3 regions of the Bradyrhizobium sp. CCBAU 53415 genome follow, and region 1 is predicted to be linked to each of the others. Evidence: riboswitches for the same ligand, from Rfam matches in the RefSeq annotation. Region 1 holds a riboswitch; each other region holds the start of a gene.

Region 1 (4,210 bases):
ATCGTCTCGACATCCAGCAGCGCGAGGCCGGGCGTGTCGCCCGCGGGACCCTCGATTCCTTGCGGGTCCGCAACGCTGCGCCCCAGCATCTGATAGCCGCCGCAGAGGCCGAGCACGTGGCCGCCCCGGCGGTGGTGCGCGAGGAGATCGATGTCCCAGCCCTGCGCGCGAAGGAAGGCCAAGTCGCCGCGAGTGGATTTCGAGCCGGGAATGATGACGAGGCGCACGTCGCCCGGAATGGCTTCGCCGGGACGGACCATCACGAGATCGACGCCCGGCTCGAGCTTGAGCGGATCGAGGTCGTCGAAATTGGCGATCCGCGACAGTGCGAGACAGGCGATCTTGCATTGGCCGGGCTTGCGCGCATCGCGCAGGCCGAGCGCATCCTCGGCCGGCAGTTCGCCGGCACGCGCGAACCGGGGCAGCACGCCGAAGCCGCGCCAGGCCGTCCTCTCCTCGATCAGCCTGTAGCCGTCGTCGAACAGCGTGGGATCGCCGCGGAACTTGTTGATGACAAATCCGCGGATCATCGCGGCATCGTCGGGGTCGATCACCGTCTTGATGCCGACGAGCTGGGCGATGACGCCGCCGCGGTCGATGTCGCCGACCAGCACGACCGGCACGTCTGCCTTGCGTGCAAAGCCCATATTGGCGATGTCGGCCTTGCGCAGGTTCACCTCGGCCGGACTGCCGGCGCCTTCGACCAGCACGAGATCGGCGCGCGCCTTCAGCCGCTCGAAGCTCTCCAGCACCGCGCCCATCAATGACGGTTTCATCGCGGCGTAGTCGCGCGCACGCGCCGTGGCGATGCGCTTGCCGTGAACGATGACCTGCGCGCCGACATCGGTCTCGGGCTTGAGCAGCACCGGGTTCATGTCGGTGTGCGGCTCGACTCCGGCGGCCAGCGCCTGCAGCGCCTGGGCGCGTCCGATCTCGCCGCCGTCGACGGTCACGGCCGCGTTGTTCGACATGTTCTGCGGCTTGAAGGGGAGCACGCGCAGGCCGCGCCGCGTGAAGACACGCGCAAGGCCGGCGACGATGAGCGACTTGCCCACGTCCGAGCCGGCCCCCTGGATCATCAATGCGCGCGTCATCGCGGAGCCCAATCAGAACTCGACGCCGGCCTGCGCCTTGATGCCGGAGCGGAATGGGTGCTTGACCAGCGTCATCTCGGTGACGAGGTCGGCGATCTCGATCAACTCGTCCTTGGCGTTGCGCCCGGTGAGCACGACATGCGTCATCGGCGGCTTCTGCGTCGTCAGGAAGTCGACCACTTCAGTGATGTCGAGATAATCGTAGCGCAGCGCGATGTTGATCTCGTCGAGCACGACCATGCGCAAGCTTTCATCGCGGATCAGTTCCTTGGCCTTCTCCCAGCCGGCGCGCGCGGCGGCGATGTCGCGAGCGCGGTCCTGCGTCTCCCAGGTAAAACCTTCGCCCATCGCGTGGAACTGGCAGAGATCGCCGAAATGGCCGGTGAGAAGGCGTCGCTCGCCGGTGTCCCAGGCGCCCTTGATGAACTGCACGACCGCGCAAGGGAAGCCATGGGCGACGCAGCGGACGATCATGCCGAAGGCCGAGGAGGATTTGCCCTTGCCGGCACCGGTGTGAACGATGATCAGGCCCTTTTCGCCGCTCTTGGCCGCCATGATCTTGTCGCGGGCAGCCTTCTTCTTCGCCATTTTCTTGGCGTGCCGGGCGTCGGTTTCCTCAGCTGTTTGGGTATCCGGTTCAGGCGTCATGGTACCCGGTCCTTCGGCTTGACAAGTGGCGGCCACCGGCAAATGGTGGCCCGGCGTTGGTTCCTGTCCTATGACAGGCGAAGAGGGAATGCGATAGGGTCCGAATCGGCAAGATTTGGGTCCAAAATGCAGCCGCCCCCGCGACCGTGACCGGAGAGATGCCCGAAGCCACTGATCCCCTTGGGAATCGGGAAGGCGGGGATCGAAGGGCAAAGCCCTGCTCCGCAAGCCGGGAGACCTGCCAGCGCGGACGAGTTTTGGACCGGCGGACGGGGTGTTCCGCGACGGGGAAACGGGCCTCTCGAGTCAGGGTCCGTGCGCCTCTCGCCTCCCGCCGACTATCCTGGAAGAGGCGATGACCGTCACACTTCACGTCTGCATCACCTGCCGCGCCGGCGAGACGCTTGGCGAGGGCGAGACGACGCCCGGCAAGCGCCTGCATGGCGCGATCCTCGACGCCGGCGTCCCCGACGGCGTCAATGTGGTTCCCGTGGAATGCCTGTCGGCCTGCAGCCAGGGCTGCTCGGTCGCGCTCAGCGCTCCCGGCCGCTGGTCCTATGTCTACGGCCGCCTGTCGGAGACGAATGCGAACGACGTGGTCGCGGGCGCCGCGGCCTATGCGGCCGCGCCCGACGGCCTCGTGCCCTGGCGCAGCCGGCCGGAAATATTCCGCAAGCAGTCGCTTGCCCGCATTCCCCCCATTGCCGTCGTGCCGGAGGCCGCCGAATGAACTCGCTCGCAAAAGTCCCCGTTACGGTGGTTACGGGGTTTCTCGGTTCCGGCAAGACCACGCTGATCCAGCATCTGCTCAGCAATGCGGGCGGCAAGAAGCTCGCCGTGCTGGTCAACGAGTTCGGCAGCGAGGGCGTCGACGGCGAGATCCTGAAATCATGCGCTGACGCCAATTGTCCGGAGGAGAACATCGTCGAGCTCGCCAATGGCTGCATCTGTTGCACCGTCGCCGACGATTTCATTCCGACCATGGAGCAGTTGCTGGCGCGCCCCGTGAAGCCCGATCACATCCTGATCGAGACCTCGGGCCTGGCACTGCCAAAACCGCTGCTGAAGGCATTCGACTGGCCGGAGATCCGTTCGCGCATCACGGTGGATGGCGTGATCGCGCTGGCCGATGCCGAAGCCGTCGCAGCCGGCCGCTTCGCGCCGGATCCGGCCGCGGTCGATGCGCAGCGCGCGGCGGACGAGAATCTCGACCACGAGACGCCGCTGTCGGAAGTGTTCGAGGACCAGATCGCCTGCGCGGACATCGTGCTGCTGACCAAGGCGGATCTCGCGGGCGCGGCGGGAATCGAAGCCGCCAAGGCGGCGATCATCGCCGAGATGCCGCGCCGCGTGCCGATGCTTCCCATCACCGACGGTGCGATCGATGCGCGTGTCATCCTCGGTCTTGGCGCTGCCGCCGAGAACGATCTCGCCGCGCGCCCGTCGCATCATGACGGCGAGGAGGAGCACGAGCACGACGATTTCGCCTCCGTCGTGATCGATCTTCCGGAGGTCGCGGATATCGATGCACTGGTGGCCTCGGTCCAGCGTCTGGCGCGCGAGCAGAACGTGCTGCGCGCCAAGGGCTATATCGCGGTCGCGGGCAAGCCGATGCGCCTCCTGCTGCAGGCCGTCGGCGAGCGCGTGCGTCACCAGTTCGACAAGCCCTGGGGCACGGGTCTCAGGCAGTCAAAGCTGGTCGTGATCGGCGAGCACGGTGACATCGACGAGGCCGCGATCAGGTCAGGACTGGGCGTCTGATGCACGTCGTCTTCCGCGAGAGCCGCGGTCTGGAGGAGACCGCGACGCCAAGAGATATCGGCCAGGACCCGGCCGATCTCGTGGTGCTCTCGTATTCCGATTCCGATCTGGCTGCGTTCGCGGCCGGCTGGCGGCGTGGGCGCGACAGCCTGCCGTCGCTGCGGCTCGCCAATCTTGCGGAGCTCCGTCATCCGCTGTCGGTCGACACCTATATCGAGCGTACGCTGTCGCAGGCGCGCGGCATCCTCGTGCGCCTGATCGGTGGTGAGTCCTACTGGCCGTACGGGCTCGCGGCCCTGCAGCAACTTGCGAGAGACCGCAATATCGTGCTGGCCGTGCTGCCGGCCGACGGCCGCGACGACGCGCGGCTCGATGCATACTCGACCCTGCCGGTCTCGACGCTGCGCCGGCTCAAGGTGCTCTGCGACACGGGCGGCCCGGTCGCGGCGCAAGCGGCTATCGCGCAGCTCGCGCTGGCCTCGGGTCTCTATGCCGGTCCGGTCGTCGGCGAGATGAGCGTGCCCGAGATGGGGTTCTACGATCCCGCGCGCGGCGTCATTGCGGCGCCGGCGGACCGCGAGGGGAAGCCGCGCGCGCTAGTGACGTTCTATCGTTCCTATCTCACCGCTGCGGACACCGGCCCGGTCGATGCCCTGATTGCCGCGCTGCGCGAGAGGGGATTCGACGCCCATGGCGCCTTCGTCACC
Region 2 (4,210 bases), on a different contig from region 1:
TGCGCACGCCTTCCAGCAGCGACACGGCCTTGCGCTCGCGCACCCATTCGCGGATGAATTTCGTGAAGCAGCCGGCCGAGCGCGGATGCGAGGTGGCGTCATCCGGCAGCGGCCAGGCGTCGCCGGTATAGGTGCTGCCGTCGGACAGCGTCCACGGCATCGCATCGGACGCGATCGCGCCGCCGGGATACAGCACCGACATGTCGAGCAGGTCGCGGTGGTGCGCGTTGTTCTCGGTATCGAGGATGTGCCAGAGCACCAGGGAGGACGGCTCCTCGGCCTGCGCCTTCAAGAGCTCCTCGCGATCGTGGAAGCGATAACCGTCGGTCACGCGCTGCACGGAATCATAACCGGTACCGTTGCGCTCGACGAACTCGGGATCGCTGAAGAAGGCGGCGGCCAGCACGGTCGAGCCGGTGCCGTAAGGATAGGCCTCGACCGTGATCGGAAGGCCCTGCGCCTGCGCCTTCGCGATCAGCACGCGGCAGCGCTCGACGTCGGTCTTGCTCGACGAATTGAAATGGCAGATGTGCATGTGCGCGCCGGTGGCGCCGGCATAGCCGATCAGCCGGATATAGGCTTCCGCCGCGCTCTCGGGGTCGATGCGCGACATGAAGGCGACGTGGGTGAAGGTCGGCACGTCCTTGGCCGCAGCCAACTGGCACACCGCGGTCAGTTCCTGCACGCCGGCGCCCGGCGCATAGGCGTTCAGGATGCCGATGCCGATGCCGCCCTCGTTCAGGCCGCGCGTGAGGCGATCGAGAATGCCTGATACCTCCGCTTCGGTCGCGACGTTGTCGATCCAGCGGCGGTCGCGCATGGCATTGCCGAACGCCTCCAGCGAGCTCTCCGCATTGGAGCCCGTCATCGCGCCGATGCGGGCAAAGGCCCAGTTGGTCGCGGCGCCGTAGTTCAGCACGCGGCCTTTCCGCGCCTGGCGCTCGTACCAGGATGCGACCGGCAGCACGCCGGCCTCGAGATCGAGCGTCGTCGTGATGCCGTCGAACGCCTGCATGCGGTCGGCCGGGATCGACTGGCCGTGCGCATGCAGATCGATGAAGCCGGGTGCGACCACGAGGCCGGTCGCGTCGATCACCCGCTCGGCGCCGCCGAGGCCCGTGCCGACGGCGGCGATCCTGCCGTCCACCACCGCCACATCGCCGACGGCGTCCATCCCGCTCGCGGGATCCACCACCCGGCCGCCAGAGATCACCAGACCGCTCATACCGTCACTCCACCAAGTTGAGATCGCATCAAGGCAGATTCCGGGAGCAACGACCACCTCCACCGAAGCCGACGCATCATGCTTCCGCGGAAGGCTATTTGGCGGGGATCGCAGACATGCGCTTGCAGCCTCGCGGCATGATTTGCTTTGCCGGACATGAGCTCCGTCCGTCTTCGCCGTTTTGCCCGACAGCTGACGTGCGAGCCGCAGGTTGTCGATGACGGCGCGATGCGCCGAGCTCGGAACGGCCAGTTGACAGCCCTTTGCAAATAAAACTAGGGTGCCTGCGACGGTTCTCCTTCGGGAGATCAATAGGGAATACGGTGCGGGGGATCCCCCAACGCCGTGGCTGCCCCCGCAACTGTAAGCGGTGAGCCTTCGCCAAACGCCACTGGGCCTGCGGGCCTGGGAAGGCGGCGAAAGGCAACGACCCGCGAGCCAGGAGACCTGCCGTCAGTCGTGGTCACACGCGAGCACATTGGGCGGGGTGTCCTGGTGGGTGTTGGGTTGCCGTCTTCTTGAGGCAGCGGCCAAACTACGTTCGCGGTGACGTGCCACGTTATCGCGAGCCTATTGATGACCTCCCGTACCATCTTCACGCCACGGCGTCGCCGCGCGCTGCTCCGTTCAGTTGCATTCTCCTGCCTCTTATTGTCGACGGATTGCTGGGCACAGTCCGAAAGGCCGGCCCAGACGCTCGATCCTGTCGTAGTGCAGCCGCCAGCGAGGCAGCCGAATGCCCGCAGCACCCGGCGCAGCGATGTAATGCGCTCCGCGCGCTCACGCCAGCAGCGAAGCGTGGCTGGCGACGCGCGTGCTCCGACTGCCAACCCAACGGATCCCGTGTTCGCCGCACCGACGCTCAACCTCACTGGCGCGAGCACGGCCGGTAGCCGCCTCGGCCTGACGCGACTGCAGACGCCGGCCAGCGTGGAGGTGATCTCAGCCGAGACAATCGCCGAACGCGGCCAGCTGAACATCCTGGACGCGGTGACGCAAAACGCGACCGGCTTCACGGCGAGCCCGGCACCGGGCAATGGCGGCGTATCGTTCAACACCCGCGGCTTCACGGGCCTTGGATCCGTCATGACGCTGTACGACGGCACCCAGCTCTATATCGGCGCCGGGACGGTGACCTTTCCGTTCGACACTTGGTCGACGGAGCGTATCGAGGTGCTGCACGGCCCTGCGTCGGTGTTGTACGGCGCGGGCGCAGTCGGCGGCGCCGTCAATGTGGTTTCGAAACTGCCATTGTGGGTTCCCCGCAACCAGGCTGAGGTGTCGCTGGACAGCAACATGACGCGGCGAATCGCGGTGGACAGCGGTGGTCCGATCAGCAAGGACGTCGCCTATCGGATCACCGCCACCGGCAATATGTCGGACGGATGGGTCGATCGCGACAACACCTCGAATGTCGCGCTTCATGCCGTGGTCCAGATCAGGCAGAACGAAGACGTCACCTGGACGCTGTCCACGGATTACGGTGACCGCAACCCGTCGCGCTACTTCGGCACGCCGCTGATCAACGGCAGGTTCGACGAATCGCTACGCTTCAAGAACTACAATGTCGGCGACAGCCATATCCGCTACCAGGACAGCTGGAATCAGGTGAAGACCGACTGGCAGGTCGCCGAAGGAATCTCGATCCAGAACACGCTCTACTATCTGAACTCCAGGAGGCACTGGAAGGACGTCGAGAGCTACGCCTACAATCCCGCCACCGGCCTGATCAATCGAAGCAGCTACATCGAGATCTTTCACGATCAGCAGCAGGTCGGCAATCGCATGGATGCGAAATTCCGCGGACATGTCTTCGGCATGGCCAACGAGTTCGTCGCGGGCTTCGATGTCAACAGCATCAATTTTACCCACACCAACAATTCACCTTACGGCGGCTCGTCGTCCGTCAACCCGTTCGACTTCGGCTCAGGCGTATTCAGCAGCCCGAACGCCACAGTTCCCGGCTACGGCAGCGTGACCAACCAGTATGCGCTGTTCGCCGAGAACCGGCTGTCGGTCACCGAGCAATTGTCCTTGATTGCCGGCATCCGCCAGGATGAGCCGACGGTCACGCGCACCGACTATGTCACGCCCGCCAACAGCTTCGAAAAGTCGTTCTCCTCGACGACCTGGCGCGCCGGCGCGGTCTATACGCCCGTCAAGGATCTCGCTTTCTATGGCCAGTATGCCACCGCGGTCGATCCGGTCGGGGGGATCATCTCGCTGTCGTCCGCAAACAAGAATTTCGATCTGGCCACCGGCAGACAAATCGAGATCGGCGTCAAGCAATCGTTCTGGGCCGGCCGCGGTGAATGGACCCTGGCTGGCTACGAGATCGTGAAGAACAACCTGCTGGCACGCGATCCGAACATTCCTTCGCTGACCGTCCAGGTCGGCCAGCAATCATCGCGCGGTGTCGAAGCATCGGTCGGATTCCTGCTCGATCATGGCTGGCGGATCGATGCCAATACCGCCTTCCTCCGCGCGAGATACGACGATTTCGTGCAGTCGGTCGGCGGCGTAGCCGTGAATTATGCCGGCAACGTGCCGGTCAACGTGCCGCAGACCGTCTCCAACATCTGGGTGACCTGGGCCTTTGCACCGAACTGGTCGGCCAATGCGGGCGTGCAGATCGTCGGCAAGACCTACGCGGACAATGCCAACACCGTGACGCGCCCAGCCTACACCGTCGTCAATGCCGGTGTGCAGTGGAAGCCCGATCTCAATACCACCGTGTCGTTCCGCATCTACAATCTGTTCGATGAGGTCTACACCACGTCGGGCGGTACCACCCAGTGGCTGCTCGGCATGCCGCGCACGGCGCAAGTCGCAGTCAACGTGAAGTTCTGAGCGTGGCACGCGCCCTGAAACGCACACTCCGGCGGTGGCTCTATATCAGCCATCGCTGGGTCGGCATCATCACCTGCCTGTTGTTCGCCATGTGGTTCATGTCCGGCGTGGTGATGATGTACGTCGCCTTTCCCG
Region 3 (4,210 bases), on a different contig from region 1:
GGGTGCGGCGGGGCCAAACCGGCTCTCGCAAGCTGGCACGCGCCGCTGAGCTCGACTCCTCGCGGAAAGAGCCGAGTGCAATCGTGCTGTCCGACTTTTCCGATGACGGCCTGAAGGCTGCGGGAGAGGTTCGCGGACTGTTGCGGAGCCGCAAACGGCGCGACTTTAGAGCGCATATGTCTTGCGGTTGCTCCGAGGCGCTCGGCGCTGAAGGAGCTGCGGCGCGATGTTGCTCTGCGCGACCATTTACTGAGGCCTTGGCCCCTCTAACTCTTCGCGTTCCTTTGGCTCCATGCGATCGAACCAGGAGCCAGGAGGAAAGGCCGCGATACGCTTGGCAAGGGAGGATTGCGGCTCCCAATCTTGTCCTTCGCTCTTTTCGAACGTGATGACCCCGTTGTGGGTAAAATAACGGGGCCCTGGGATATTACAGTTCACCAAAAGCAAAACGCGCCACAGATCACCTTTCTCGGTCGGCTTGTCATTCCGCTTCGGCAAGTAGTCCACTCCAACAGGTTCAACGATAGTGCAGCGGCCCTGCCGTAGAAGATCGCCGAGCCGGCCTTGCGTGGTCGTCACAAAGTTGAAGTTGGTCGGGTCATGCAGAAAGCGAAGATTTGCGTCCCTTTCGCCATCCCTGACTTCACTGGCGATCAACGAGAGCGCCAAGGCGCGCCAGCCCAATTCCATCGGCTTTGCATAGGTCGACGCAAGTTCAATCGTCCCGTCGAGCGCGACCTTCCAGGTGATAGCGTACTGTTCGTCTGATTTAACATCCTGGTGCCTGGTCCACGAAACGAAAACATATTCATTTTGGTCAAGTTCAGCGACGCCCCACATTCGAGGGACGAACTGTGCCACCTTCGAGACGTTGGAGATAATTTGTTCTATCGTCTCACCGTTTTGCGCTCGCCACGTTGACTTGACTCTTTCGATAAGCGGGCTGTCGTTGGCGCAAACCCTGTTGCTCGTCGCAGCCAGCACGGCCAGGCAGATCAGGGATCGACCGAGACAAAATAATAGCGCGCGACTTCCAGACATTTTCTTCAGAACCGTCGGCCTATCTGGTTTCATCCACATCTTCCAAAGCGGGCAACTTCAACCTGTTATGCGCGAGCGCAAAAAAGTTAGCGGCGACGCGACGGGGCGACCGCTGGTGTCCCGCGCGACCAGGCGCTCCCCTTCATGTCACGCGCCGCTAACTTCAGTCGCCAGCGACAGCCCCAATTTGCTGTGCTGGACATGCCCAGCAGGAGGAGTCTGGGCATGCCGAGGACTTGCATTGTTCGTGCCAGGTAGTAGACGGCAATTCGCACCGCTTTTGTGTCCTCTTTGTCGACTTTCCGACTTGCGGACGTTTCGATCGTTCCATTCAGCCTATCCATCGCGGCTTATGCATCATCGTCACGCACCGGATATTCGGCGCGTTTGCCGCCATTGAACCGTTTGGTTCGGTACCGTTGCCGGAATGTGGGCTTTTCGATCTCTGCCATGCCTTTGGGCACTTGCGGCCACGGGGTCATGGCGCGTTTGGCGCTCCTTTGGCGACATGCGGCGCCTCGGAAGTCGAGAACAGCCTCAGTCAAGTGCGCTTTGTATCGATGGCGAACGACGCGAAGCCGATCATCATCGCCGAGCATGTGAAGTCTGGCTGGCACCGCAAATCAACGTGCTCGCCGGGTATGTTGCTTGCTTTGGCCAGGTGTCTTGGGCCTATTCAACACGCACGCGCAGGCAGCTCCGATACCATTTCGATATCGCTGATTGGAGAACGCCTTTATATCGAGGTCAACGATAGAGATGCACGGTCATTCGCGTAGCAGATGTCGCAGCATTAGCTTGAGACATAATCTGAGAGGTTGACCGCAGAGTTCTCTTGCCGATAATCCAAGTCGTCGAGGTTCTCCGGTTTCCATTTGATCCGGAGCTAAGAGGGAAGCCGGTGAAAATGCCGGCGCTGCCCCCGCAACTGTGAGCGGCGAGCCGCTGTCCAACGATGTCACTGAAGCCTGCGCGGCTTCGGGAAGGCCGGACAGCAGCGATGACCCGCGAGCCAGGAGACCTGCCCCGACAATATATTCGTCCACGGGCGGGGTGTCCCGGTGGTGCGCCAAGCAGCCGTCGCACGCGCGACTTCCCCTGCCTGCGTCCGCCATGGCCTTTGCCCCCAACATGGGGTTAACGCTATGTCTCTTCTCTCCCTTCCGGTTGCCACGCTCGGAACGCCACGCATCGGTCCAAGGCGCGAGCTCAAACTCGCTCTCGAAAGCTACTGGGCCGGAAAAAGCAGCGAACAGCAGTTGCTCGAGGACGCAGCTGGCCTGCGTGCCGCGAACTGGGCTCGTCAGAAATCCATCGGCGTCACGGTCATTCCATCGAACGATTTCTCGCTGTATGACCAGGTGCTCGACACAAGTGTCATGGTTGGGGCCATCCCGGACATCTACGCCTCGAAAGCCGAACCCGTTTCGCTCAAGACATACTTCGCCATGGCCCGCGGTTTACAATACGACGAGCAGGATGCGAGTTGCGGTCACGGACCGCGCAGATTTGGCGCACCCGCGCAGGAGATGACCAAGTGGTTCGACACCAACTACCACTACATGGTCCCCGAGTTTCACCGCGGGCAGACTTTCAGACTGTGCTCTCGCAAGCCGATCGAGGAGTATGAGGAGGCCAAGGCCCTCGGCTTTCAGACCCGCCCTGTCCTGATCGGGCCGGTCACGTTCCTAAAGCTCGGCAAGAGTGCCGATCCTGCCTTCCAGCCACTCTCACTACTGGATCAACTGATACCGGCCTATATCGAGGTTCTGCAGGAATTAGCCAAACGCGGGGCAAATTGGGTCCAGTTCGACGAGCCCTGCCTGGTTCTTGATCTGGATGAGGGGGCGCGAAAATCCTTGCTACATGCCTATGACCGGCTCGCCAAGGAGGGGCCGGCCATCAAGATCATGGTTGCCAGCTATTTCGGCGACCTCGGCGACAATCTGGACACCGCCTTGAGCCTGCCAGTTGCCGGACTGCACCTCGATCTGGTTCGAGCGCCAGAGTTATTGGATGAGATCATTGCTGGCGGCCGAAGTGATCTCGTCATGTCGCTCGGTGTCGTCGACGGCCGGAATGTATGGCGGTCGAATTTGTCGTCGCTCCGCCAGCGGCTGGAACCTGCGATTGCGAAGCTCGGCAAGGATCGTGTACAGATCGCGCCATCCTGCTCGCTACTTCATGTGCCGGTCGATGTGGCACTCGAGACCGGGCTCGCTTCCGACGTCAAGAGCTGGCTTGCTTTCTCGGTTCAGAAGATGCGTGAGCTTGCGATCCTGGCGCGGGCACTCGCAGGCGACCAGAATGTTGCGCAAGCTCTTGCCGAGTCGGAATGCGCCGCGACTGTCCGCCGGACCTCGCCGAAAATCCATGATGCCAATGTCGCTGTCCGGATGAGAGCGATCGACCAAACCATGCGCCGGCGCGCCAGCCCATTTGCCCGTCGTGCCGAGATCCAATGCAATCGTTTCGGACTACCGGCTTTTCCTACCACGACGATCGGATCGTTTCCGCAGACCACAGAGGTCCGGAATGCCCGTGCGGCGCATGCGCGAGGCGCGATGAGTGACGAACAATACGACAGGTTCCTCAAGGAGGAGACTGCGCGCGCCGTACGTTGGCAGGAGGACATCGGTCTTGATGTCCTCGTGCACGGCGAGTTCGAGCGCAATGACATGGTGCAGTACTTCGGCGAGCAACTCGCCGGCTTCGCATTTACCAGGAACGGATGGGTGCAATCCTACGGCTCGCGCTGCGTCAGGCCACCGATCCTGTTTGGCGATGTCTTGCGGCCGAAGCCGATCACCGTAGACTGGTGGCGCTACGCGCAATCACTAACGAGGAAGCCGATGAAGGCGATGTTGACCGGACCGGTGACGATCTTGAACTGGTCCTTTGTTCGCGACGATATTCCCAGAAGCGAGGTCTGCCGCCAGATTGCGCTCGCGATCCGAGACGAAGTTCGCGATCTCGAGAATGCTGGTGCGACCATGATCCAGATCGACGAAGCTGCACTCCGCGAAGGATTGCCGTTGCGCCGATCGGATTGGACGGCTTATCTCGACTGGGCCGTGGAATGCTTCCGCATCTGCTCATCGGGTGTCGCTGATCAAACGCAAATTCATACGCATATGTGCTACTCGGAGTTCAACGACATCATCGGTGC

Evidence for each region. A riboswitch is a leader RNA that binds a small molecule or an ion and turns the genes downstream of it on or off. The one in region 1 is predicted to bind cobalamin.
Region 2: another riboswitch for cobalamin. It lies ahead of XH87_RS13995 (TonB-dependent receptor); the one in region 1 lies ahead of XH87_RS32110 (DUF1636 domain-containing protein).
Region 3: another riboswitch for cobalamin. It lies ahead of metE (5-methyltetrahydropteroyltriglutamate--homocysteine S-methyltransferase); the one in region 1 lies ahead of XH87_RS32110 (DUF1636 domain-containing protein).

What each region holds. Positions count from the first base shown of each region.
Region 1 covers NZ_LBJF01000027.1:860,750-864,959, forward strand. Annotated here, with positions in the region: gene XH87_RS32100 (cobyric acid synthase) at 1-1,094, opposite strand, end outside; gene cobO (cob(I)yrinic acid a,c-diamide adenosyltransferase) at 1,107-1,742, opposite strand; cobalamin riboswitch at 1,783-2,002, shown strand; gene XH87_RS32110 (DUF1636 domain-containing protein) at 2,098-2,472, shown strand; gene cobW (cobalamin biosynthesis protein CobW) at 2,469-3,503, shown strand; gene cobN (cobaltochelatase subunit CobN) at 3,503-4,210, shown strand, end outside.
Region 2 covers NZ_LBJF01000021.1:139,492-143,701, reverse strand. Annotated here, with positions in the region: gene XH87_RS14000 (amidohydrolase family protein) at 1-1,225, opposite strand, end outside; cobalamin riboswitch at 1,499-1,694, shown strand; gene XH87_RS13995 (TonB-dependent receptor) at 1,802-4,075, shown strand; gene XH87_RS13990 (PepSY-associated TM helix domain-containing protein) at 4,078-4,210, shown strand, end outside.
Region 3 covers NZ_LBJF01000001.1:173,226-177,435, forward strand. Annotated here, with positions in the region: gene XH87_RS00650 (nodulate formation efficiency C protein) at 247-1,074, opposite strand; cobalamin riboswitch at 1,882-2,084, shown strand; gene metE (5-methyltetrahydropteroyltriglutamate--homocysteine S-methyltransferase) at 2,187-4,210, shown strand, end outside.